One region of the Bacillus mexicanus genome, then DNA from elsewhere that is predicted to be linked to it. Evidence: a T-box and tRNA genes for the amino acid it is inferred to sense, from the RefSeq annotation. Region 1 holds a T-box; the other holds one or more tRNA genes.

Region 1 (10,997 bases):
TTCTTCGTGGTTCGGTATCGCACTGATGCTTCTGGGGCTTCTCGTCATTTCCGCCATGCCTCGAAAACAAAAAACGGCTGAGACCGCCCATGTGACTTAATAGATTCCCATAAGCTTGGCCTCATTTTACAAGAATAACGAGCCGCTGCAAAATGCTAAAATCTTCTTTTTTCAAAAGAAAAAGGAGATTTTGCACAGAACGAAAATCCCAAAACCAACTGGTGTTTTGGGATTTTATAAACTCATTCTGCCATTTTTTCTAAATTGCCGTTCCGATCCATTTTAAAGGACGGAGAGGCATGTTCATCTTCTTCAAATAAAACTAGTTTTCTGGCTCTATTCATAATTTTCACCAAGGTTTCATAATCTTCTTGGATTGTTTTTTGGTCTTTTTCAAGCTTTTGGACGTCTGCCTCAAGCTGTTCCGTTTTGCTTTGTAATGCCTGGTTTTCTTTCTTTAAGCGCTCATTTTCCATTTTTAATGCCGATGATTGCTCGTTATTGCCTTCGTAATTCTGCAGGAAGCGGATTACATCATTCATCGTGAGCTCCGGCGCGGCTGCAGGTGCTTGAGGAGACAATAAGTGTGATAAACTAGCTAACTCTTCCTTAAAGCTTTCATCCACAAAAGGCATGTGTTCGCCTGACATGAAAGGCTGCTGCTCATGTTCAGCTGCCGGGGTGTTTGTTTTAACCGGTTCCTCTGCAGCAGTTTCTTGAATGATTTCAGGATCAACCGCAGGAGGCTGATATAATAGTCTTTTTTTCGCTGACTGCCCGTTCCCGAGCGCTCTCATCCGCTGCTTTCGCTGTTTTTTCGCAAGCTGAAGCGCTTTTTCATATTGATGGCGGACGACCGCGTTCCATCTAAATCCACACGCGGCAGAAGTCCGGTTTAATTTATCTCCGACTTCTTCAAAGGCGTTCAGCTGAGTGCTGCCCTCCCTCACATGCCGAAGCACTGTTTCGGCTAAAAGCAGATCATTTTCTTCTGACCAAGCGTCTTGTCGCTGTTTTGTCATTTATCTCAACTCCCATTTTTCTTTTCATGGTATTAGAATGTCCAGTTTGAAAAATATTTATACAAGTTGGCTGAAAGAATAGGAGATACGAAGGAAGGAGCGGCTTGCAGGAACAGTTGAATCCTTGTAAAATGACATGTGATGTGATTTTTTTGAAAAGCGATTTTAGGTTATGCACATAGATGAACATAGAAATGAAGGGAAGCGTACGTCATGGCTAATGAATTTCGAGTGTGTGATGATTGCCAAGCCACTAATATCAAAACATTGCTGCCGCGTTTAAAAGAAGTGGACCCGGATGCAAAGATTGAGGTAGGGTGCCAATCTTATTGCGGGCCCGGACGAAAAAAATCATTTGCTTTTGTAAACAATCGCCCGCTGTCAGCTCCGACAGAGGATGAGCTGATTGACAAAGTAAAAAAGAAAATTAAATAGTCAAAACTTATTTTTTCATAGCCTTGGCCCTCAGGTCAGGCTTTTTTGCTTCACATTATGTCTTTTTCGTAAAGATGGAACAAATCGCCGGGCAAATTCAAGGATGTTTTCAAAGAATAGAGTCGATATAATAGAAACACGGCTAAAAAAAAGAGGGAATGACGATGGCGTATCCAAATGGAAAATTATCAGAAGAAAAAGTGTTTAAAGATCCGGTGCACCGTTATGTTCATGTGCGGGACAAGCTGATATGGGATTTGATCGGAACCCGCGAATTTCAGCGTCTCCGCAGAATTAAGCAGCTCGGCACGACGTATTTGACGTTCCACGGGGCTGAGCACAGCCGGTTTAATCATTCTCTCGGTGTCTATGAAATTGTCAGGAGAATGGTTGATGACGTCTTTAAAGGCCGCCCTGAATGGGATGACAGTGAGCGCGAACTCTGTTTGGCCGCGGCGCTGCTTCATGATCTCGGGCACGGGCCGTTTTCGCATTCATTTGAAAAAGTTTTTCATCTTGACCATGAAGAATTTACAAGAGATATTATTTTGGGGGACACAGAGGTCAATCAGGTGCTTAGAAAAGTGAGTCCGAGTTTCCCGCAGGATGTTGCTGAAGTCATTGCCAAAACTTATAAAAACAAACAAGTGGTCAGCCTGATTTCGAGTCAGATAGATGCAGACCGCATGGACTACCTTCAGCGTGACGCTTATTATACGGGCGTCAGCTACGGCCATTTTGATATGGAACGGATTCTTCGGGTGATGCGGCCGCGTGAGGATCAGATCGTTATTAAAGAAAGCGGGATGCACGCTGTCGAAGACTATATCATGAGCCGCTACCAAATGTACTGGCAAGTGTATTTCCATCCTGTGACAAGAAGTGCAGAGGTCATTTTAACGAAGATTCTTCACAGAGCGAAGCAGCTGCATGATGAAGGCTATGTCTTCACTCACGCTCCGGTTCACTTCTATTCGATTTTTGAAGGGAAATTGATACTGGAGGATTATGTGAAGCTTGATGAATCTATTATTTTATATTATTTCCAGGCTTGGGAGGATGAAGAGGACGAGATTTTGTCCGATTTGTGCCGCAGGTTCATTAACCGCCAGCTGTTCCAATACGTTGAATTCAATCCGAATGAAGAAATGTCGGCTTATTTTGAGCTGACTTCATTGTTCAAAGAGGCGGGAATCGATCCGAATTATTATTTGGTCGTCGATTCTTCTTCAGACCTGCCGTACGACTTTTACCGTCCGGGGGAGGAAGAGGAGCGTCTGCCGATCCACCTTTTGACGCAAAACGGCCAAATTAAAGAGCTGTCCAGACAATCTGCTATTGTAGAGTCCATTTCCGGAAAACGGCGGACGGACCACAAACTGTATTATCCGAAGGACTTGATTTGTGATAGCTCTGAACATCCGGAAGCGAAAATGAAAATCCGGCAGCTGCTGGGACTGACATAGAAACTGGAAAGAAGGAAAAAGGAGATGTCGGGAATTTGTTGAAAGAACATGCAAAACTGATGAAGGTGTTCTCGGATTCTGGAGAAATCATCGGGCGGAAGAAGCTGCAGAAAATGATTTATATCGCAAAAAAAATGCAGTTTCCTTTCTATGAGAAATATGATTTTCACTTTTACGGACCGTATTCAGAGGAACTGACGCTCCAGATTGAAGAGCTGTGCAACCTTGGATTTCTGCATGAGGTGAAGGAAAAAAAGGGCGGCTACTTTCAATACCGTTATTCGCTGACTGAGACAGGCTCCGCGTTTTTAGACCATGCTGATCTGGATATGCCGGATATCAAAGGGTATATCGACAATGTAAACAGCCGTTCATCTCGGTTTTTAGAGTTGGTTTCCACGATCCTTTACTTTGATGGACTTGAGGCTGAGGAAAAGAAAGAAAAAGTCTTCACGATTAAAAGTAAGCAAAAATATACAAATGAAGAATATGACGAAGCGCTTCAATACATAGAGGAACTGAAGCAGATTTGTTAATGATGCAAGCAAAAGAAATGATCGGTTTCTTTTGCTTTTTTTTTACAAAATAAGATTGCTGTTTAAAAAAATATATTGTAAGATATATGAAATGATCAAACAATAAGTAATGTATATAGGCACTGATAAGGACATGAGATGCTTTTTACGGTTTCCAGAGAGGGAAGAACAGCTGAGATCTTCCTAACGCAGGGAAAGCAGCTTACCGCCTTTGAGCCGTATCGGGGAAATAGAAGTATCTGATACCGTTATGCTGCGTTACAGCACCTTAAAGCCGATACACCATGTGTGTTGATCGGGAATTTGGGTGGAACCACGGATGATAAACACATTCGTCCCTTTTACAGGGATGGATGTGTTTTTTTGTATTTGAATACATGCGATGAAAAGGACATGAATGATCGTTACGGTTTTCAGAGAGGGAAGAAAAGGTGAGAGCTTCCCAGCTTAGGACGATCATTTACCGCCTTGGAGCAGCATTGGGGAACTACAATATCCAATGCCGTCTATGCTGCGTTACAGCACCGAGCCGATAAACATAGCGTTTGTCGGGAATTTGGGTGGAACCACGGGTTAATCACACACTCGTCCCTTTTAGAGGGATGGGTGTGTTTTTTTATATTTGAATACATGCGAAGAAAAGGATATGAATGATCGTTACGGTTTTCAGAGAGGGAAGAAAAGGTGGGAGCTTCCCAGCTTAGGACGATCATTTACCGCCTTGGAGCAGCATTGGGGAACTACAGTATCCAATGCCGTCTATGCTGCGTTACAGCACCAAGCCGATAAACATAGCGTTTGTCGGGAATTTGGGTGGAACCACGGGTTAATCACACACTCGTCCCTTTTAGAGGGATGGGTGTGTTTTTTTATACAAAAATAATGAAGGAGTGTTTAAAATGAGTAACTATGTACACATTCAGCTTCCAGACGGACAAATAAAAGAATATCGGAAAGGCGTCACAATTAAGGAAGCGGCTGGTGCTATCAGCTCCAGTCTGGAAAAGAAGGCGGCTGCGGGACGGGTCAACGGCAGGCTCGTTGATCTCAGCTTCAGGCTGGAGGAGGATGCCGAGCTTTCGATTGTCACACTTGATTCACAAGAAGGCTTACAGGTGCTTCGCCACACAACGGCGCACGTGCTGGCTCAAGCGGTGAAACGGCTTTACGGCGAAGTGTCATTGGGGGTGGGGCCTGTGATAGAAGACGGCTTCTACTATGACATGAAGCTGGAGCAAAGCTTGACATCAGGAGACTTAGAGGCCATCGAAAAAGAAATGAAGAACATTACAGCTGAGAATCTGGAAATCAAGCGAATTGAGGTTTCTTACGAAGAGGCAAAAGCGCTGTTTGCTGAAAAAGGCGAACCGTTTAAGCTGGAGATTTTGAACGATATACCGCGCGGGGAGGCTATCACGCTGTACCAGCAGGGAGAATTCGTTGACCTGTGCCGCGGGCCGCATCTTCCTTCTACAGGAAGGATCAAAGCGTTCAAACTGACAAGAGTATCGGGCGCGTATTGGCGCGGAAACAGCGAAAATGAAGTCCTGCAGCGGGTGTACGGGGTTGCGTTTCAAAAGAAAAAAAATCTCGATGCACATCTTCATATGCTGGAAGAAGCGGCAAAACGAGACCACCGCAAGCTGGGCAAACAATTAGAGCTGTTTATGTTTTCTGAGGAAGCGCCGGGGATGCCGTTTTATTTGCCGAAAGGGCAGATTGTCCGCAATGAGCTGGAACGCTTCTCGCGTGAGCTGCAAACAAAGGCCGGCTACGATGAGGTGCGTACGCCGTTTATGATGAATCAGCGGTTATGGGAGCAGTCAGGCCACTGGGATCATTATCGCGACAATATGTATTTTTCAGAAGTTGATGATACAAGATTCGCAATGAAGCCGATGAATTGTCCCGGCCATATGCTCATCTTTAAAAACAGTCTGTATTCTTATCGGGATCTGCCGATTCGGATGGCGGAGTTCGGACAGGTGCATCGCCACGAATACAGCGGCGCTTTAAACGGAATGCTTCGCGTCCGGACGTTCTGCCAGGATGACGCCCATATCTTCGTTCGGGAGGATCAGATTGAGAGTGAGATCAAAGAAGCGATCCGGCTGATTGATGAGGTATATCGTACATTCGGATTCGACTATTCAGTTGAGCTTTCGACTCGTCCTGATGACTCATTAGGCGATGACAGCCTTTGGGAAGTGTCCGAACGTGCCTTGGCACACGTTCTTAAGGAGCTTGGCCTGCCTTATGAGGTGAATGAAGGCGATGGAGCGTTTTACGGGCCGAAAATTGATTTTCACATAAAAGATGCCTTGAAACGGAGCCATCAATGCGCGACAATTCAGCTTGATTTTCAAATGCCTGAAAAATTTGATTTAACTTATATCAATGAACACAATGAGAAGGTTCGTCCTGTTGTCATCCACAGAGCGGTATTCGGCTCAATCGACCGTTTCTTCGGCATTTTGATCGAGCATTTCGGCGGAGCTTTCCCAGTCTGGCTCGCACCGGTCCAGGTTCAAATCATACCGGTTTCACATGTTCACTTGGCCTATTGCAGAAAGGTGCAGGCAGAGCTGAAACAGCTGGGAATAAGGGCAGACATTGATGAGCGCAATGAGAAGCTCGGCTACAAAGTCAGAGAGTCGCAGGTGCAGAAAGTCCCTTACGTGCTAGTGCTTGGAGATCGTGAAGAGCAGGAAGGCGCGGTAAATGTCCGTCAATTTGGAGACCAGCAGAATGAACACGTTCTTTTTCAGGCTTTTAAAAATAAACTTGTCAAACAGGTGAAATATCGAAATATCTAGGAAAAAAGCTGTGAATTCTCATTTTGCTTTTTTGACTTTCCCCATCAGGAATCAGTAAAATAATAAGTAAATCATATCGTTCGTATGTTATGAATTGCATCTTGAAATGGGGAAATTGACATGGACCATGACAAACTGGAAGCAAATTTGCTGGATCACGCACTGACAAAATATTTGAAAAGCACGAAGCAATTAGATGAAGAAACCGTTCCGAAACGCGTGAATAATATAAGAGGATTTATTCTGCGGATCATATACAGGCATGGCAACTGCACCATAAAGGATATTCTGAAGGAGGTCACACTTTCTCCCTCTGCCACAACCACCGCTCTGAATCATTTAGAGCAGGAGGGGTTTATTAAGAGATCCAGAAATAACGATGACCGCCGCACTGTATGGATTGCGCTTTCTGAATCGGGCCGGAGAGCGGCTGAACAAATGATCGACAACCGCCAGCAGCTGATTGACGGCATGTTTGAACGTTTGACAGCCGAAGAGAAAAAGTCGTTGCTTGTGATTATTGAGAAGCTGACCCAATAGGAGTTAAAAAAGCCGGTGCGCGAAGCGCCGGCTTTAGAGGTTACTCCATATCGCTCAGGCGTTTGCCTGCGACGGCGTAATGGTCTTTTCTCATTTCTTCTATAAACACAACAATTTTTTCTTCAGAAGCACCGGTTGTTTCCTTTACGGCTTCTGTTACTTTCTCGACAAGGTTGCGCTTTTGCTCGTCTGTACGGCCTTCAAGCATTTTGACGGTTACGTATGGCATGGGTGCCCAATCCTCCTTTATCTCGTTTCCTCTCTTTAGAAAAAGAGGCTTCTTATAGTATACTGAATAAAGTAAATTCTTGCATTTTTAGAAAGAGGGATATTTCATTTGGACCGTTTTTTATATTATCCGTTATCTTTAATGCCATACCTCGTCATCACGTTAATCGTGTCATTTACGATACACGAGCTTGCTCATGCTTATGTCGCATACAAATTCGGTGACGATACGGCGAAAAAACAAGGGAGACTGACGCTCAATCCGATTAAGCATCTTGATCCGTTCGGAACCATCTTGATTTTGGTGGCCGGCTTCGGATGGGCGCGTCCTATTCCCGTGAATCGCCGCTTCTTTAAGAAGCCGCGGCTCGCCGGCGTACTCGTGTCAGTTGCCGGGCCTGTCAGTAACCTGATTCTTGCGTTTATCGGTTTCTTTTTGTTAGTGTTGATGCATGTATACGGAATGGAGACGCTTGCGGCATTCAGCACGGGACTTGATCAGTTCTTTTCCATTTGGATACAGCTGAATCTTGTGTTGTGTTTATTTAATCTGCTGCCGCTGCCGCCGCTCGATGGCTATCGGATTATCGAAGATCTCGTACCGCCGGGGGTGCGTGCCAAGATGACGCAGGCAGAGAACTACGGCTTTATCGTCTTTTTGGTTTTGTTCGTGACACCGCTCGGTTCTTACGTGCTTTGGCCGCTGCTTAATGCAGGAAGAAATCAGATTTTAAAGCTGTTTTCAGCAATTTTTCAACCGCTTTTGTAGGAGGGTGAACTCATGGAAGAAAAAAAGAAAAAGTCAATCGGATTTAATATTATCAAAAGTGATCCGACAGACGGACACGGCGGTTTCGGTGTAGGGGCACTCAGCCTTGATAACATTTCCCCCGTATTCGTCGATGTAGAGGAAAAAGAAGCGTTCGTGGACATTGGTGCGATGCACGCCCGCAGCACTGTTGAAAAAGGAATTAAATTTCTGCCGAATAAAGAAGAAGTTCCAAATGGCAAACCATACTGGCTCGTATGGGTGACGATTGACAGAAGAGAAGAGGGGCCTTATTACGCAGGGGTGACAGCCTGTGAACTGACGGTCGACAGAAGCATCAGAAGAGGCTACAAATCGCTGCCTGAGCATGTGAATCTGATGGATAAATCCATGAAACGGAACATTATGATTGATAATATGGACGACAGCTCAAAGCGTGTGCTCGGCGAGTTTTTGAAAAATCATGATCAGGGCCTATGGGACCGGTCTGCAGATGAATTAAAAACAGGGCTGCTTCCGGAAGATAACTAATTTGTGAACTTTATGTGAACTATTAGAATATTTGAACTATTTATTGTAAACAGTGAGTAAACTGGTGATACAGAAATAGGATATGGAAAATCCCGAGCCGAAACAAGACTCGGGGTTTTTCATTTTTAGGGGGATATGATGTACGAAACCATTCGAGTCGGCGATTGGGTCATAAAAGCCGACGTGGAAGAAACGAGAAAGCAGTATGAGAAAGATATAGAGGATATGTGTGAATGCGGTAACTGTCTTAACTACTATGAGGCAGTGAATGAACTGCCGGTTCAAAAAGCTCAAGTATTAGAGAGCTTAGGTCTCTTTCCAGCCAAATGTACAGACATAAATTACCATGGGATAAAAGGTCATTTGCACTTTTATATAGCGAGTTATTTTATAGTAGGCAGTATTGTTGAGGGGAAAGAAGAATTAAACCCGAAAAGGATTGATTTTTCCTGGCATATTTCATTTTCAGTGCCGCAACACCAAATTTATATTCCTAAGGGTTTCCCGAAGCCAATTATTCAGCTTGATTGAGTTACGCTTCTTCCATGGGTCATTGAGATCAACCATACGAATAACCCGGTCTCCGAGGAGCCGGGTTATTTTTAATGATTCCGTCCCAGCCATTTGTCCCACCACTTTTTCTCGGAAGCGGGCTTTTCTTTGACTGGCCGGTCTTTTATTTGTTTAGCGGGTTCTGCCCCATAGCACACGTTTGCCGGTTCGGTTCCTTTTACAAAATACGTGTAATGCTTGGCTGCGCATCCTGGACCGGATGTGTAGCCTGTTGTTGGATCAATGTATACGCCGGTTACGCCTTTTGGCGGTTTGAATGCCGTTTCTGGTTCACCTTTGAGCGCATCTTCCATAAAGTCCGCCCAAATCGTTTTGGCGTAGCTTTTTTCTTCGACCGAGTCGATAGTGTTGTTTTTGTCATAGCCTGTCCAAACCCCTGCGGTCAGTTTCGGATTGAAGCCGATCATCCAGCTGTCTGCGCTTGTCGTTCCTGATTTTCCGGCATATGTCCTTGTCAGGCGGTTGGCTATCGTTCGTCCGGTTACCGAGGTATAGCCGTTTAAATCAGTATCAAACATGCCTGTCATCATATTCGCTGTGACAAAAGCAGCTTTTTCATCGAGCATCTGTTTCCGCTGATTTGAATTTTCGTACAGCACATGTCCAGCCGCGTCCGTGACTCTTGAAATGAAGATCGGTTCGATTTGCTTTCCTCCATTTGCAAGCATAGCGTAGGCGTTGACCATTTCAATCGGGCGCACGGGTTCGGTGCCGAGCGCCAGCGACGGCAATGCTTGAAGATGGGCGGTGATGCCGAATTCCTTTGCTGCCTGTACAAGCTTGTTCGTGCCGAGAAAGAGATGTGTTTTCACAGCGTAAATGTTGTCAGAAAGCGCCAGCGCCTGCAGAAGCGTAATCGGTTTGTTTGCGTAGTATCCGTTATAGTTGCTTGGAGAATAGGTTTCTCCCTTCGCATCAATTTGGAACTCGGTTTCTTCGCTTTTCATCAAGGTGACGGGCGTAAACCCGCTCTGAATCGCTTTATAGTACAGTAACGGCTTGATCGTCGATGCAGGCTGGCGTTTCGCCTGTGTCGTCCGGTCAAATGGGCTTTTTTGATAATCCCTGCCGCCGACAAGGGCGAGAACGTTACCTGAGCGGGGATCAATGGCTGAAAAACCGACTTGAATGTCAGAGCCAGCGTTGACAGTTTCGGCAATGGTCTTCTCGGCGATTCGCTGCATCCGTTTATCTACCGTTGTATAGACATTTAACCCGCTCGTTTCAATTTGCTCCCTGGTCATGCCGAGCTTTTTCTCCAGCTCTCTCATCGCATTGTCATAGAAATAAGGAGCCTTTCTCTTGGAAACTTGTTTATTCAAAGGCTGATAGGAAAGGGGTTCCTTGATCAGTTCATCTGCTTTTCGATGACTGATCATCCGCTGCTTTTCCATCATCCGCACAATTGTTTTCTGGCGCTCCTTAGCCTTTGCTTCATTAACATAGGGAGAATAGCCGGAAGGGCCTTTTGGGATTCCCGCTAAAAGCGCCGCCTCTGCATCCGTCAGGTTTTTCGCATGCTTTTCGAAATACAGGCGGGAAGCGGCTTCAATGCCGTAGGCGCCGTGCCCGTAGTAAATCGTATTTAAATAGCCTTCTAATATCTCGTCCTTAGAATAGTTTTGCTCCAGACGAATCGTGTAAAATGCCTCATTCCATTTTCGTTTCCACGTTTTATCGTGTTCAAGGTATAAGTTTCTCGCATATTGCTGGGTGATGGTGCTTGCGCCCTGAACCTTGGCAAATGCTTTCAAATCAGCAAGCGCCGCCCCAGCCATGCGTTTATAATCAAAACCGTGGTGATGATAGAAATTTTGGTCTTCAACCGCCACTGTCGCCTTTGCGATCGTCGGGTTCATGTCCTGTAAGGGAACCCAATAGCGCTTTTCGCCATAATTCGTTTCCCCCAGCTTTGAACCGTCATTCGCATACAAAATCGTGGATTGCGGCACTTGCACCGAGGGAGCGCCCTGGTATTTGGCTATCAAAATGACAGTCATAAACACAGCCGCTGCCGCCAAGACCGCAAAAGCGCCTAAAAAGATGAAGGCGCGAACGGTTTTCAGCGTCATTCTCAGCCG
Region 2 (10,997 bases), on a different contig from region 1:
GCCCTGATCCAGCCATTGCCTGCCAATTTATCGAATGAACCTGTTGAGAGAAACTCAAAATTGTCAGGATAGAGGTCGTGTATAGCTTTAATAAGTGATAGGCCTGTTCTGACCACTTCAAACGTTTCTCTGTTTGTCACATAGAGCTGAACACCGTGGCAAAGCGTTCCTTGATGTTTAGAAAATGTCGGTGTAAAGGAAGCTGCCCTGAAGGTGACTCCCGGCAGGCTGAGGCTATTTAATGTATCTTCAAGCTCTGTGCTTTTGATAAAGGGAGCACCAATTAATTCAAATGGCTTCGTCGTTCCGCGTCCTTCGGATATATTCGTTCCTTCAATCAGCCCTGTTGCAGGATAAACAAATGTGCTTTCCACTGTTGGCATGTTTGGTGACGGGAGGACGAAAGGCAGTCTGGTATCGTCAAAATCCATTTTGCGTTTCCATTGTTTCATTTTTACCACGGTCAGATCGGCATCGATGCCAAATTCCTTGTTGAACAGTAAAGCCAATTCGCCTATGGTCATTCCGTGCTTTAAGGGAATGGGATACAGTCCGATGAATGAAGCATATTCAGGTTCTAAAATCGGTCCTTCAATATGTTTCCCGCCTTGAGGGTTCGGGCGATCAAGCACCATAAATGGAATGCCATTTTCTTTCGCGGCTTCCATTGCGTATGCCATTGTGTAAATGTACGTGTAGTACCGGGTTCCGACATCCTGAATATCAAATATGAGGACATCGACATCTTTCAGCATCTCTGGCGTTGGTTTCTTCGTTTTTCCGTAGAGGCTGTATACGGGCACCCCAGTTTTTTCATCAATGTAAGAGCCGATTTCGTCCCCCGCCTGAGCGTCGCCGCGGACGCCATGCTCTGGGCCGAATAAAGCTGTCAGCTTGATATCATGGTTCTCGTAAAGGATATCGACACTGCTTTTCAGAGAAGCGTTTACGCCGGTTGGATTGGTGATTAAGCCGATTCGTTTTCCTTTGAGCCGCTTTTTATACTCTGGAAAAAGCATGTCTATGCCGGTTTGAACTTTAGGTTTTTTAGCCGTTTGATTTCTGGCATCCGGTGATGGTGAGGCCGCTGTTATCGTTCCGAACATCATAAACCCTGTGAGGAAAGCAAATATTGTTTTTCTCATGTGTCCCTCCTTATTAGAGCGGTTTTCCTGTTTTGATATTTAATCCGTAGCCATATGGATAAAGGATGTCTCCCGGCTTCGTGACTGATGGAATGTCAACTGGGAGTGTGCCTTTAGGTTTTGCCTGACCGAATATCGCCATCACTCCTGCCGGAATATTGGGTTGCAGATACTGGCCATTTACGTATCCTTTAAAGCCATAGACCGCAATAAGTGCTTTAGCTTCTTCAAAATTGGCGGCATCGTATGGATTGCGCAGGCTCATTAAGACAAATGGTTTGTTGTGCTGCAGCGCAACTTTCATCACAGCTCTTGGGAATACAGTGTCCCATTTGCTTGAATCTGATATGGTGTCGTTGATGACACCGTCGTTGACGACGGGATCGTTCTTCACGATATAGGAGCCGGTAATGGTATAGTCAGCCTCTTTTACCAGTTTTTCATGCTCGGTATTAAATACTTGGTTGGCAAAATTGACTTTGCTGAGGGAAACGGGTTTGATTTTCTTTCGCTTGATAAGATCACGAATGGTTTGTTCAATCGAAGCAGTTTGTTCTTCGTAAGGCGCGGCAATTAAGATTCTGCTGTCTTTTTTAGGATTAAACGGCAAGGTGCGCTGTTCATTTTTTAATACGGTTACTGCTTTTTCCGCTATTTTTTTTTCCGCTTTCAGGTGACGCTTGCTTCCTACAATTTTCTGGGCTTTGGCTATTTTTTCTTTTATGCTGTCGTCGTTTCGATCTGGATATATACCGCGTTTTATTTTCAGGGAAATGATCCTTTCAGCTGATTTGTTGATTTGATGTTCAGGAATGTCCCCGGTTTTCACGGCTTTTTTCAAAGCTTGTATGACACGTGCGAATTTCTGTTCTTCCTTCAAAGAAGCAACTGAGGCAGGCATCAACGCCATATCAACGCCAGCTTTTACAGCCATGACGACAGCCTCTTCCTGGCCGAAATGATCTGCGATTGCTTTCATATTGAGAGCATCAGTAACTATGACACCGGAAAAGCCCATTTCCTGACGAAGAAGACCTGTCATCACTTTTTTCGAGAGTGTCGCCGGGACTAAAATGTCCGATCCATCGAGTTTGCTTTTGTAAGTGGTGTCGTCAAAGGCAGGAAATTGAACATGCGCTGTCATCACCATATCAGCACCTGCATCAATTGCTCTTTGAAAAGGATAGAGCTCGATCTCACGGAGCCGTTCTTGATTATGGGAAACGAGAGGCAGCCCGTAATGGCTGTCAACGTCCGTGTCTCCATGTCCCGGGAAATGTTTGAGGGCAGAAGCGATATCCTGCCGCTGTATCCCTTTCATCGTATATAAACCGAGTCGTGCTGTCAGTTCCCGATTTGAGCTGAATGACCGTACGCCGATCACTGGATTATCAGGATTATTATTAATGTCCACGACAGGGCTGAAATCTGTATTAATGCCTAAGACAGAAAGCTCTTTTCCAATGATGCTGCCAGTCTGATAGGCATTGATTCTGTTTCTGGTTGCACCGAGCGCCATATTCCCTGGGAAATGAGTGCCCTCCCCTAATCTCGTTACGATGCCGCCTTCCTGATCAATACTCAGCATGAGCGGGATTTTGGGGCTCGTTTTTTGGTAAGCGTCTGTCAGCTGTACAGTTTGATTTGTTGTTTTTACATTTTCTGCAAAAAGAATAACGCCGCCAAATTGGTATTTCCTGATGAGGCTGGCGACTTCCTCATTCATTTCTGTAAAGGCCTGAGGAGACGATTCGCTCACCTTTTTCCAATTTCTGAAATCTGGCATCAGCATTTGGCCGAGTTTTTCATCTAATGTCATGTGGTTGACAATCTGCTTGGCACCGGCTGAACGGCTGGATGCGGCGACTTTTGTCTGACTGGCGCCAAGAAAACATGAAAGAAAAAGAACGGCTGCAAGGATAAGCGGAAAAAAAGGTTTCATAAACACTTCCTCCTATCGTCGAATCATTCATTCCAACGCTTCATAGATCGCGGCAATGACGCTCCCGTAACTGCCTGTTGGAAACTGATCACCCTCAAACACATTTGGTTTTTTTTCTGGATCAGCAACTGGTGAATGCTTTTTATTTGTTAACAATGCTATGCCTAAATGATAAGTGGGATCAATAATGGTAACTGTTCCTGTCCAACCGGTATGCCCAAAAGCTTTTTTACTGGCATAAGGGCCAAACATCCATTCCACGCTTTTACTCCCGTTTCTCCGCCAGCCTAGAGCGAATGTTGGATCTGTTGCTGAAGACGCTGTAAATAGGTCGGCAGTTTTTTGATCAAATAAAGACACGTTTCGGTAGGAGCCTTTGTTTAGCATGAGTTGCAGCAGAATAGCCATATCATCAGCATTTGAGAACAATCCGGCATGGCCGGACACGCCATTCATTGAGTAAAACGCTTTTTCGTCATGCACTTCTCCTTGCAGCGTGTGTGTACGGATGTTAGGGAAATAAATAGTGCCGTCCCGTGTATTGCCCATACGTTCAGTAGCTGCGAACTGTTTTGGTTTAAAGCTTTTTTTCAACGGATTGTACAAGGTATGTTTCAGCTTCAGCGGCTTGTAAAGCTCTTGCTCCGCGTAGACATCAAGCGGTATACCGGTGAGGCTTTCGACAATGCAGCCGAGAAGCATATATCCGATGTCACTGTATACGTGTTTTGTCCCTGTTTGATATTCGAGCGGGATTTTCGTCAAATATTCGATCGTTTTGTCCCGCTCCTGTGAATAGTACCTGCCTGCCTTTTCGGGCGTGTAAAAGTAAAAGCTCGAGGGGAGCCCTGATTTGTGCTGGAGGACATCAATGACACGAATCTTGTCTTTTCCTTTCACAAGGTCTCCTGGCAGATCCTTGAAATCAGGTAAATAAGCAGATACCTTTTCATAAACATCGAGTTTTCCTTGGCTGACTAAGCGCTGCAATGCAAAATTCGTTGCGTACATTTTTGTGTTTGAGGCCAAGTCAAACATCGCGCGGGTTTTCATTTTGACTGGACGGCGCAGCAGCTCTGTTTCTTCGTATTTTTTACTGTAGCCGTATGCTTCCTTTTTTATGATGCGGCCATCCTTCACGACGACGAGAACGGCGCCTGGAAATCCTGCCGCAACATCCCGTTCTATCATCTGATCAACCTTCCGTAGTTTCTTCAGCGAGAATCGTCCGGTTTCTGTATTTATGTTTTTCGGCTTGAATTGGTTGTCTGCTGTTTGCGCGAAGGTTTCGTTTGGCGGCGCCAGTATAGATAGGGTTAAAATGGCACTGAGTAAGGACAGTGTTTTTGTTTTCAATGGCTTGCTCCTTTCTGTGTTTCTATCTTGCTTACTATCCCTAGAATAGAAACCAATTAGTCGAACTGCGAAGCCATTTCTTCTTTATATCCAAATGCATAGGTCAATAAAAAGCCGGCCGCATAGGAAATAAAGAGTCCGATGAGATATAGGATGATCTGTGAGGACATGACGAGAAAGGAAAGCGGCAGCCCGGAGACCCCGATGGCGATGGTAGCAACCTGAAAATAAGCTTGAAAGGCGCCGCCGATTCCAGCTCCTAAGCATGCCGTTACAAACGGACGGCCAAGTGGCAGCGTCACTCCGAAAATAAGGGGTTCTCCAATGCCGAGCAGCCCCGACGGAAGCCCGCCGCCGATTGCTTTTCTCAAGGTTGTTTTTTTCGTTTTCACGAAAATGGCAAAGGCGGCGCCTACCTGCCCGGCACCTCCCATAGCCAAAATAGGGAGCAGAGGATCATTGCTGATTGAATTGATCAGCTCCATGTGTACAGGCGTCAATCCTTGATGCAGACCGGTTACGACAAGAGGGAGGAAGGTTGCGCCCAGAATAAAGCCCGCAGCGATACCGCCGAGGTCGAGAATGGACAGAAGGCCTGATGTAATGGCATCAGAAATGAAACCGCCTAAAGGCATAAATATGACATACGTTACAATTCCGGTGATTAACAGAGAAATGGTTGGAGTGACGATGATATCGAGTGATTGTGGAATAAAACGGCGGATGTGTTGTTCGGTGTATGCAATGAATATGGCTGCGAAAAGAACTCCGATCAGGCCTCCCCTGCCCGGGAGAAGCTGTTCTCCGAATAAACTGATCTTTGCGATCTCCGGATTTATAATCAAGATTCCTGCCAGAGCCCCAAGAGCGGGTGTCCCGCCGAATTCTTTTGAAGCGTTAATACCGACGAGGATGCCGAGATATGTGAACAATCCTGATCCGATGACTGTCAGGATAATAGCGATTTGTGATTCTGCAGAGAGCCATCCGGCTTGAATGATTGCTTTTGTAATCCCGGTGATTAAACCGGAAGCGACGAGGGCGGGAATGAGAGGGATAAAGATGCTGGCGATTTTACGTAAGAAACGTTTAAACGGAGTGGCATTTTTTCTATTTATATCGGCTTTCTTTTTTTCAGCCGCTTCTTTGATATCGGTTCCTTCTGCTGACATAAGCTTTGAGAAAGCGGCTGTGACATGATTGACGATCCCGGTGCCAAGGATGATTTGAAGGGTTTCCGCTTCCACGACCCCAAATACGCCGTCCATCTCTCTTAAAGCCTGAACATCAACTTTGCTTTCATCGTAAGGCGTAATACGAAGGCGTGTCATGCAATGCGTATACGAGGAAATGTTTGGTTTTCCTCCGCATAACGCGAGGATTTTCTTTGCGAGATGATGGTAGTTGTTTTCTTTGCTCATCAAAATCCCTCCTCTTCAAGACGTCCTATTTTTTTCTCATAGATTGTATGGCTGCTCTCGTTTTATCGATATAACCGGTTGTTTCTTCATACTGCTCAGCCGCCATGCCTAAAAACAAAACATCAATCATAAAAAGCTGGGCGAGGCGGGAGGAAGTGGCTGCGCTTCGAAGCAAGGCTTCGTTGGAATGTGCTGTGTACAACGGGACATCAGCCAGTGCGGAGATGGATGTCTGGCTGAATTGTGTGAGGCTGATCGTTGTGATGCCTTTTTCCTTAGCCATTGTGAGCAATTCTATGATTTCCTGCGTCTCACCCGAAAATGAAATGGCGAATACGATGTCATCCTTATCTGCATTTGCGATTAATGACGCCACAAGATGAGTGTCTGTGAACGCGGTTGATTGTTTATGAATGCGAAGCCACTTTTGCTGGGCGTCCTTGGCGACAATGCCGGAGGCTCCGACACCGATAAAATGCACGGTAGGGGCTTTGAGAAGCAGGGAAACCGCTCGTTCAAGCACTTTGTAGTCCATCAGGTCTGAAGTATCCTGTATGGCTTGAATGGCGTTGCCGGCTGTTTTTTCAGAAATGGAGGACAGCGGTTCGTAAGGCGCAATGTCCCGGTAGCCTTGTACAGCAGGCTTTGCCAGGTCGCCTGCTACTCTCATTTTTAAATCTTGAAATCCTTTTAGTCCGAGTGATTTGCAGAGCCTGATAACGGCAGCGTCACTTGAATTGGCTAATGTGCTGATCTCGCTGACAGTGGTTTCTATTGCTTTGTGGGGATGAGTTAGGATATAATCCGCAATTCTGCGTTCGGATGGAGGGAGCTTGTGCTTCATTGATTGGATGATCGTTAAACCGCCTGTTGCCATTCCTGCTCTCTCCTTATCATGGATGGTCATTTTCGATTGCTTTGTCTATGAAACCGTTCGCTTCATCGAGCAATGTCTTTGCTTGTTCCTGATCTGTGTTTGTTTTGAGCATGACGATTGCCGTTTTGACGTGATAATTGGCTTGTTCCAGAGTATGCTTGGCTGTGTCGTATGGGGCATTGGTGAGGCTTTGGATGATACTGATGGCACGTTCTTTTAGTTTGTTATTACTGACGTTGACGTCTACCATCAAGTTTTCGTAAACCTTGCCGATTTTGACCATTACAGCGGTAGATATCATGTTTAGAATCATTTTATGAGCGGTTGCCGCTTTCATACGTGTTGATCCTGTAATAGCTTCAGGTCCAACGACAACCTCAATGCTGTGATCGGCATTCTTGCTGATGGCGGAATTTTTATTACTGGTAAGGGCGATGGTGTGTGCTCCGGCTTTGCGGGCATATGTTAGGGCGCCTGCCGCATATGGTGTGCGGCCGCTTGCCGCGACGGCGAGGACAGTGTCGTTAGAAGTGAGGTGTATGTTTTTTAAATCCTCAGCTCCTGCTTCTTCACTATCTTCAATTCCTTCGGTCGCCTGCAAAAATGCTTTGGGGCCGCCAGCCATGATTCCGATGACCTGGTCTCGGCTTACGCTATAGGTGGGAGGACATTCGACGGCATCCATGACACCGAGTCTTCCGCTTGTACCGGCGCCTATGTAGATGAGCCGGCCTCCATTTTGAAACGAGTCGTACGCGCAGTCTACAGCTGTTTGAATGTCGGGGAGAACCTGCTGTACGGCAGCAGCGACTTTCAAATCTTCGTTGTTGATCATTTTGAGGATACCGAGAGTGTTTGCCTTGTGAATGTCGGTTGTTTGGCTATTGCGGGATTCCGTTGTAAGACGGTGAAGGTCTAATGGTTTTGACATGAGGATGCCCCCTGCTTCATCGTATATTCAATATTTAGTATATTCATTTCTGTTGTGATATTTCAACTATGTTTTTATAGTATTGAAATTTTATTTCAATACGTCTATAAGAAATAATGAAGAACTAGCTGTTCTCCAAGCGGTCCGATTCTTCTCCTGCCTTTATCAATGAACCCGCATTTCATATAAAGGTGCTTTGCGCGAGTGTTCAGATGGTTGACGGCCAGAATCATTTCATCGCACCATGGAAAATAACCGCTCACAAAAGAGGGAAGCAGAAGCATTGCTTTTTTCGCATAGCCTTTTCCTTGATGAACAGCATTTAAAGAAAGAGAACTTAGCAGTAAGGCAAATGGATTGTTAGAATAGGGCTCAAGCGTTTCTTTTGATGTATGTAAAATGAAAAAACCGATTGGCAGATTGTCGTTTAAGATGACAACCGGATACCGGTCCCGTATGCTCAGGGCCTGAGTCAGCACCTCTTTGGGGAGAGAGGTAAAGCGTTTGTCATCATTATTTAGCTTGAATGATTCAAGCTCTGATAAGTGTTCGGGCTTATAGAAGGATAAAGAAATGTCTAGAGTCATGTGGAGACCTCCTTACAATATATCGTCTAGCTGATTTTCGGAAATAACGCGGTAGCCTGCTTGTTTTAACAGAGCGGCAGTTACTCCGCTGCCGGGGGTTTTTTTCCGGTAAATGTGCCATTATAGATAAAACCGCTTCCGCATGATGGGCTGTTTTCTTTTAATATGATGGCAGAGGCATTGATTTCTTTTGCGTAAGCTAATGTTTTAGATGCGCCTTCCATATATAATTTGGTTACATCTTCACCGGAAGCTGTCACGATTTTTGCGGTCCCATTAAGAACATCCTCACCGGTGCCTCCGATGATTTCAGCAGGTTCACGGGGAGTTGAGAAGCCGCCGAGGAGCTCAGGACATGCCATGACTGCTTTCTTTTGATCGACAAGTTTTCTGATTTTCTCTGATGCTGCATGTGAGCCGTTATATCTGCATTCAATGCCCCCAAGGCAAGAACTGACTAGAATCATAGTGGTTTCCCCTCTCATGCTTTGCTTGTCTCTATCATAAAATAAATGAGGAATGGCGGAAGGCTTTTTCAGTTAAAAAAGGAGTTAAAAAGTTTGAAAATAAAAAAATTAATTTTTCTCTTTACAAACATGCATTAACCTGTATATAATAACTTTTGTCAGCTCGACGAGAACACAAACGGCCCGTTGGTCAAGCGGTTAAGACACCGCCCTTTCACGGCGGTAACACGGGTTCGAATCCCGTACGGGTCACCATTTGGAGGATTAGCTCAGCTGGGAGAGCATCTGCCTTACAAGCAGAGGGTCGGCGGTTCGAGCCCGTCATCCTCCACCATCTTGCCGGTGTAGCTCAATTGGTAGAGCAACTGACTTGTAATCAGTAGGTTGGGGGTTCAAGTCCTCTTGCCGGCACTGTTTTCTCACATGAATATGGAGGGGTAGCGAAGTGGCTAAACGCGGCGGACTGTAAATCCGCTCCCTCAGGGTTCGGCAGTTCGAATCTGCCCCCCTCCACCATTATTGGGCTATAGCCAAGCGGTAAGGCAACGGACTTTGACTCCGTCATGCGTTGGTTCGAATCCAGCTAGCCCAGTCACAGACACCTTTGACCAAAAGGTGTCTTTTTTCTATTTTAAAATAATTTCAACTTCTAACTGTTCAGTCTGTATAATAATTTTAAAAATATGTTAAGGTAGTTTATTCACGAATTACCATCTACACCCTGCCAAAAATTTGTTAAACTTATTTTATAAAAAATTGAAACCTTTTGAAACGAAGCTCGTATACATACAGACCGGTGAAGGCAGAGGTTAGATAAATATGGAAATAATGATTAAAAAAAGAATTAAACAAGTCAAAAAAGGCGACCAAGATGCATTTGCGGACATCGTAGATATTTACAAGGATAAAATTTATCAGCTTTGCTACCGTATGCTTGGCAATGTGCATGAGGCGGAAGACATTGCACAAGAGGCTTTTATCAGAGCGTACGTTAATATCGACAGTTTTGATATTAACCGGAAATTTTCAACTTGGCTTTATCGAATCGCGACCAATTTAACAATTGACCGTATTCGCAAAAAGAAGCCGGATTATTACCTCGATGCAAAGGTGGCTGGTACAGAAGGTCTGACCATGTATTCGCAAATTGCCGCAGATGGAGTTTTGCCAGAAGATGAAGTAGTGTCCCTGGAACTCTCGAACACGATTCAGCAGAAAATTTTAAAGCTTCCTGACAAATACAGAACAGTCATCGTATTAAAGTATATCGACGAACTCTCATTAATTGAAATCGGCGAGATCTTGAACATTCCTGTGGGAACTGTGAAAACACGTATCCATAGGGGCAGAGAGGCTCTTAGAAAACAATTAAGAGATCTTTAAGTGGGGTGATGAAATGAGCTGTCCTGAACAAATTGTGCAGCTTATGCATATGCATCTTGATGGAGATATCCTTCCAAAAGATGAACAGATATTAAATGAACATCTGGAGACATGCGAGAAATGCCGAAAGCATTTTTACGAGATGGAAAAATCGATCGCGCTCGTCCGGAGCACATCGCATGTTGAAGCCCCCGCGGATTTTACCGCTAATGTCATGGCGAAATTGCCGAAGGAGAAGAAAAGAGCCTCTGTGAAAAGATGGTTCAGAACCCATCCTGTTATCGCAGCTGCTGCGGTATTCATCATTTTGATGGGCGGAGGTTTTTTTAACAGCTGGCATAATGACCAAAACTTCAGCGTATCTAAGCAGCCGAATCTTGTGGTGCAAAACCACATCGTGACTGTGCCGGAAGGTGAGACGGTCAAAGGCGATGTGACTGTTAAAAACGGAAAGCTGATCATTAAAGGCAAAATAGACGGGGATGTAACCGTTGTAAACGGCGAAAAGTATATGGCCTCTGCTGGACAAGTCACCGGTCAGATTGAAGAAATCAATCAATTATTCGACTGGACATGGTACAAGATGAAGTCTGCGGGTAAAAGTGTCGTCAAGGTATTACACTCGGATGAAAAAGAGTAAAGCGAACAGCCGCTTTGCTCTTTTTTTTTATGGGCAGAGAGGGGTGGCACATTTCACTTGCCAAATCGAAATGTGGTATAATGGGCTCGCTATGTAAAGTACATATGCGTAACACGTTAAACACAAAATACGAAATGACTGAATTCTTGGAGGACGAGGAAATGGCTTTTGAGGATATCCCTTTTTTGCAGTACCTCGGCAATGCCGTTGATATTCTCCTTGTTTGGTATGTGATATATAAATTGATT

What was found. The T-box of region 1 lies ahead of thrS (threonine--tRNA ligase). A T-box ahead of a tRNA ligase gene usually reads a tRNA of that ligase, here a tRNA-Thr.
Region 2: it has a tRNA-Thr gene. The T-box ahead of thrS (threonine--tRNA ligase) is inferred to sense a tRNA for this amino acid. The anticodon was not compared.

Annotation. Positions count from the first base shown of each region.
Region 1 is NZ_JBCEYV010000002.1:643,590-654,586, reverse strand. It holds partial or broken gene AAGG74_RS12965 (carboxylate/amino acid/amine transporter) at 1-100, shown strand, start outside; gene rsfA (prespore-specific transcription regulator RsfA) at 243-1,022, opposite strand; gene AAGG74_RS12955 (YuzB family protein) at 1,236-1,457, shown strand; gene AAGG74_RS12950 (HD domain-containing protein) at 1,622-2,923, shown strand; gene AAGG74_RS12945 (YwgA family protein) at 2,959-3,459, shown strand; T-box leader at 3,573-3,802, shown strand; T-box leader at 3,833-4,055, shown strand; T-box leader at 4,086-4,308, shown strand; gene thrS (threonine--tRNA ligase) at 4,359-6,275, shown strand; gene AAGG74_RS12935 (MarR family transcriptional regulator) at 6,396-6,815, shown strand; gene thmT (2-hydroxymuconate tautomerase) at 6,856-7,044, opposite strand; gene AAGG74_RS12925 (site-2 protease family protein) at 7,153-7,812, shown strand; gene AAGG74_RS12920 (YwhD family protein) at 7,825-8,343, shown strand; gene AAGG74_RS12915 (hypothetical protein) at 8,482-8,874, shown strand; gene AAGG74_RS12910 (transglycosylase domain-containing protein) at 8,946-10,997, opposite strand, start outside.
Region 2 is NZ_JBCEYV010000004.1:8,871-19,867, forward strand. It holds gene AAGG74_RS19365 (exo-beta-N-acetylmuramidase NamZ family protein) at 1-1,145, opposite strand, end outside; gene AAGG74_RS19370 (glycoside hydrolase family 3 protein) at 1,159-3,087, opposite strand; gene pbp4b (penicillin binding protein PBP4B) at 3,115-4,443, opposite strand; gene AAGG74_RS19380 (PTS transporter subunit EIIC) at 4,500-5,864, opposite strand; gene AAGG74_RS19385 (MurR/RpiR family transcriptional regulator) at 5,890-6,741, opposite strand; gene murQ (N-acetylmuramic acid 6-phosphate etherase) at 6,758-7,672, opposite strand; gene AAGG74_RS19395 (GNAT family N-acetyltransferase) at 7,777-8,259, opposite strand; partial or broken gene AAGG74_RS19400 (2-thiouracil desulfurase family protein) at 8,272-8,726, opposite strand; tRNA gene AAGG74_RS19405 (tRNA-Glu) at 8,907-8,981, shown strand; tRNA gene AAGG74_RS19410 (tRNA-Val) at 8,985-9,060, shown strand; tRNA gene AAGG74_RS19415 (tRNA-Thr) at 9,065-9,137, shown strand; tRNA gene AAGG74_RS19420 (tRNA-Tyr) at 9,158-9,242, shown strand; tRNA gene AAGG74_RS19425 (tRNA-Gln) at 9,247-9,318, shown strand; gene sigW (RNA polymerase sigma factor SigW) at 9,546-10,109, shown strand; gene rsiW (anti-sigma-W factor RsiW) at 10,123-10,749, shown strand; gene cdaA (diadenylate cyclase CdaA) at 10,911-10,997, shown strand, end outside.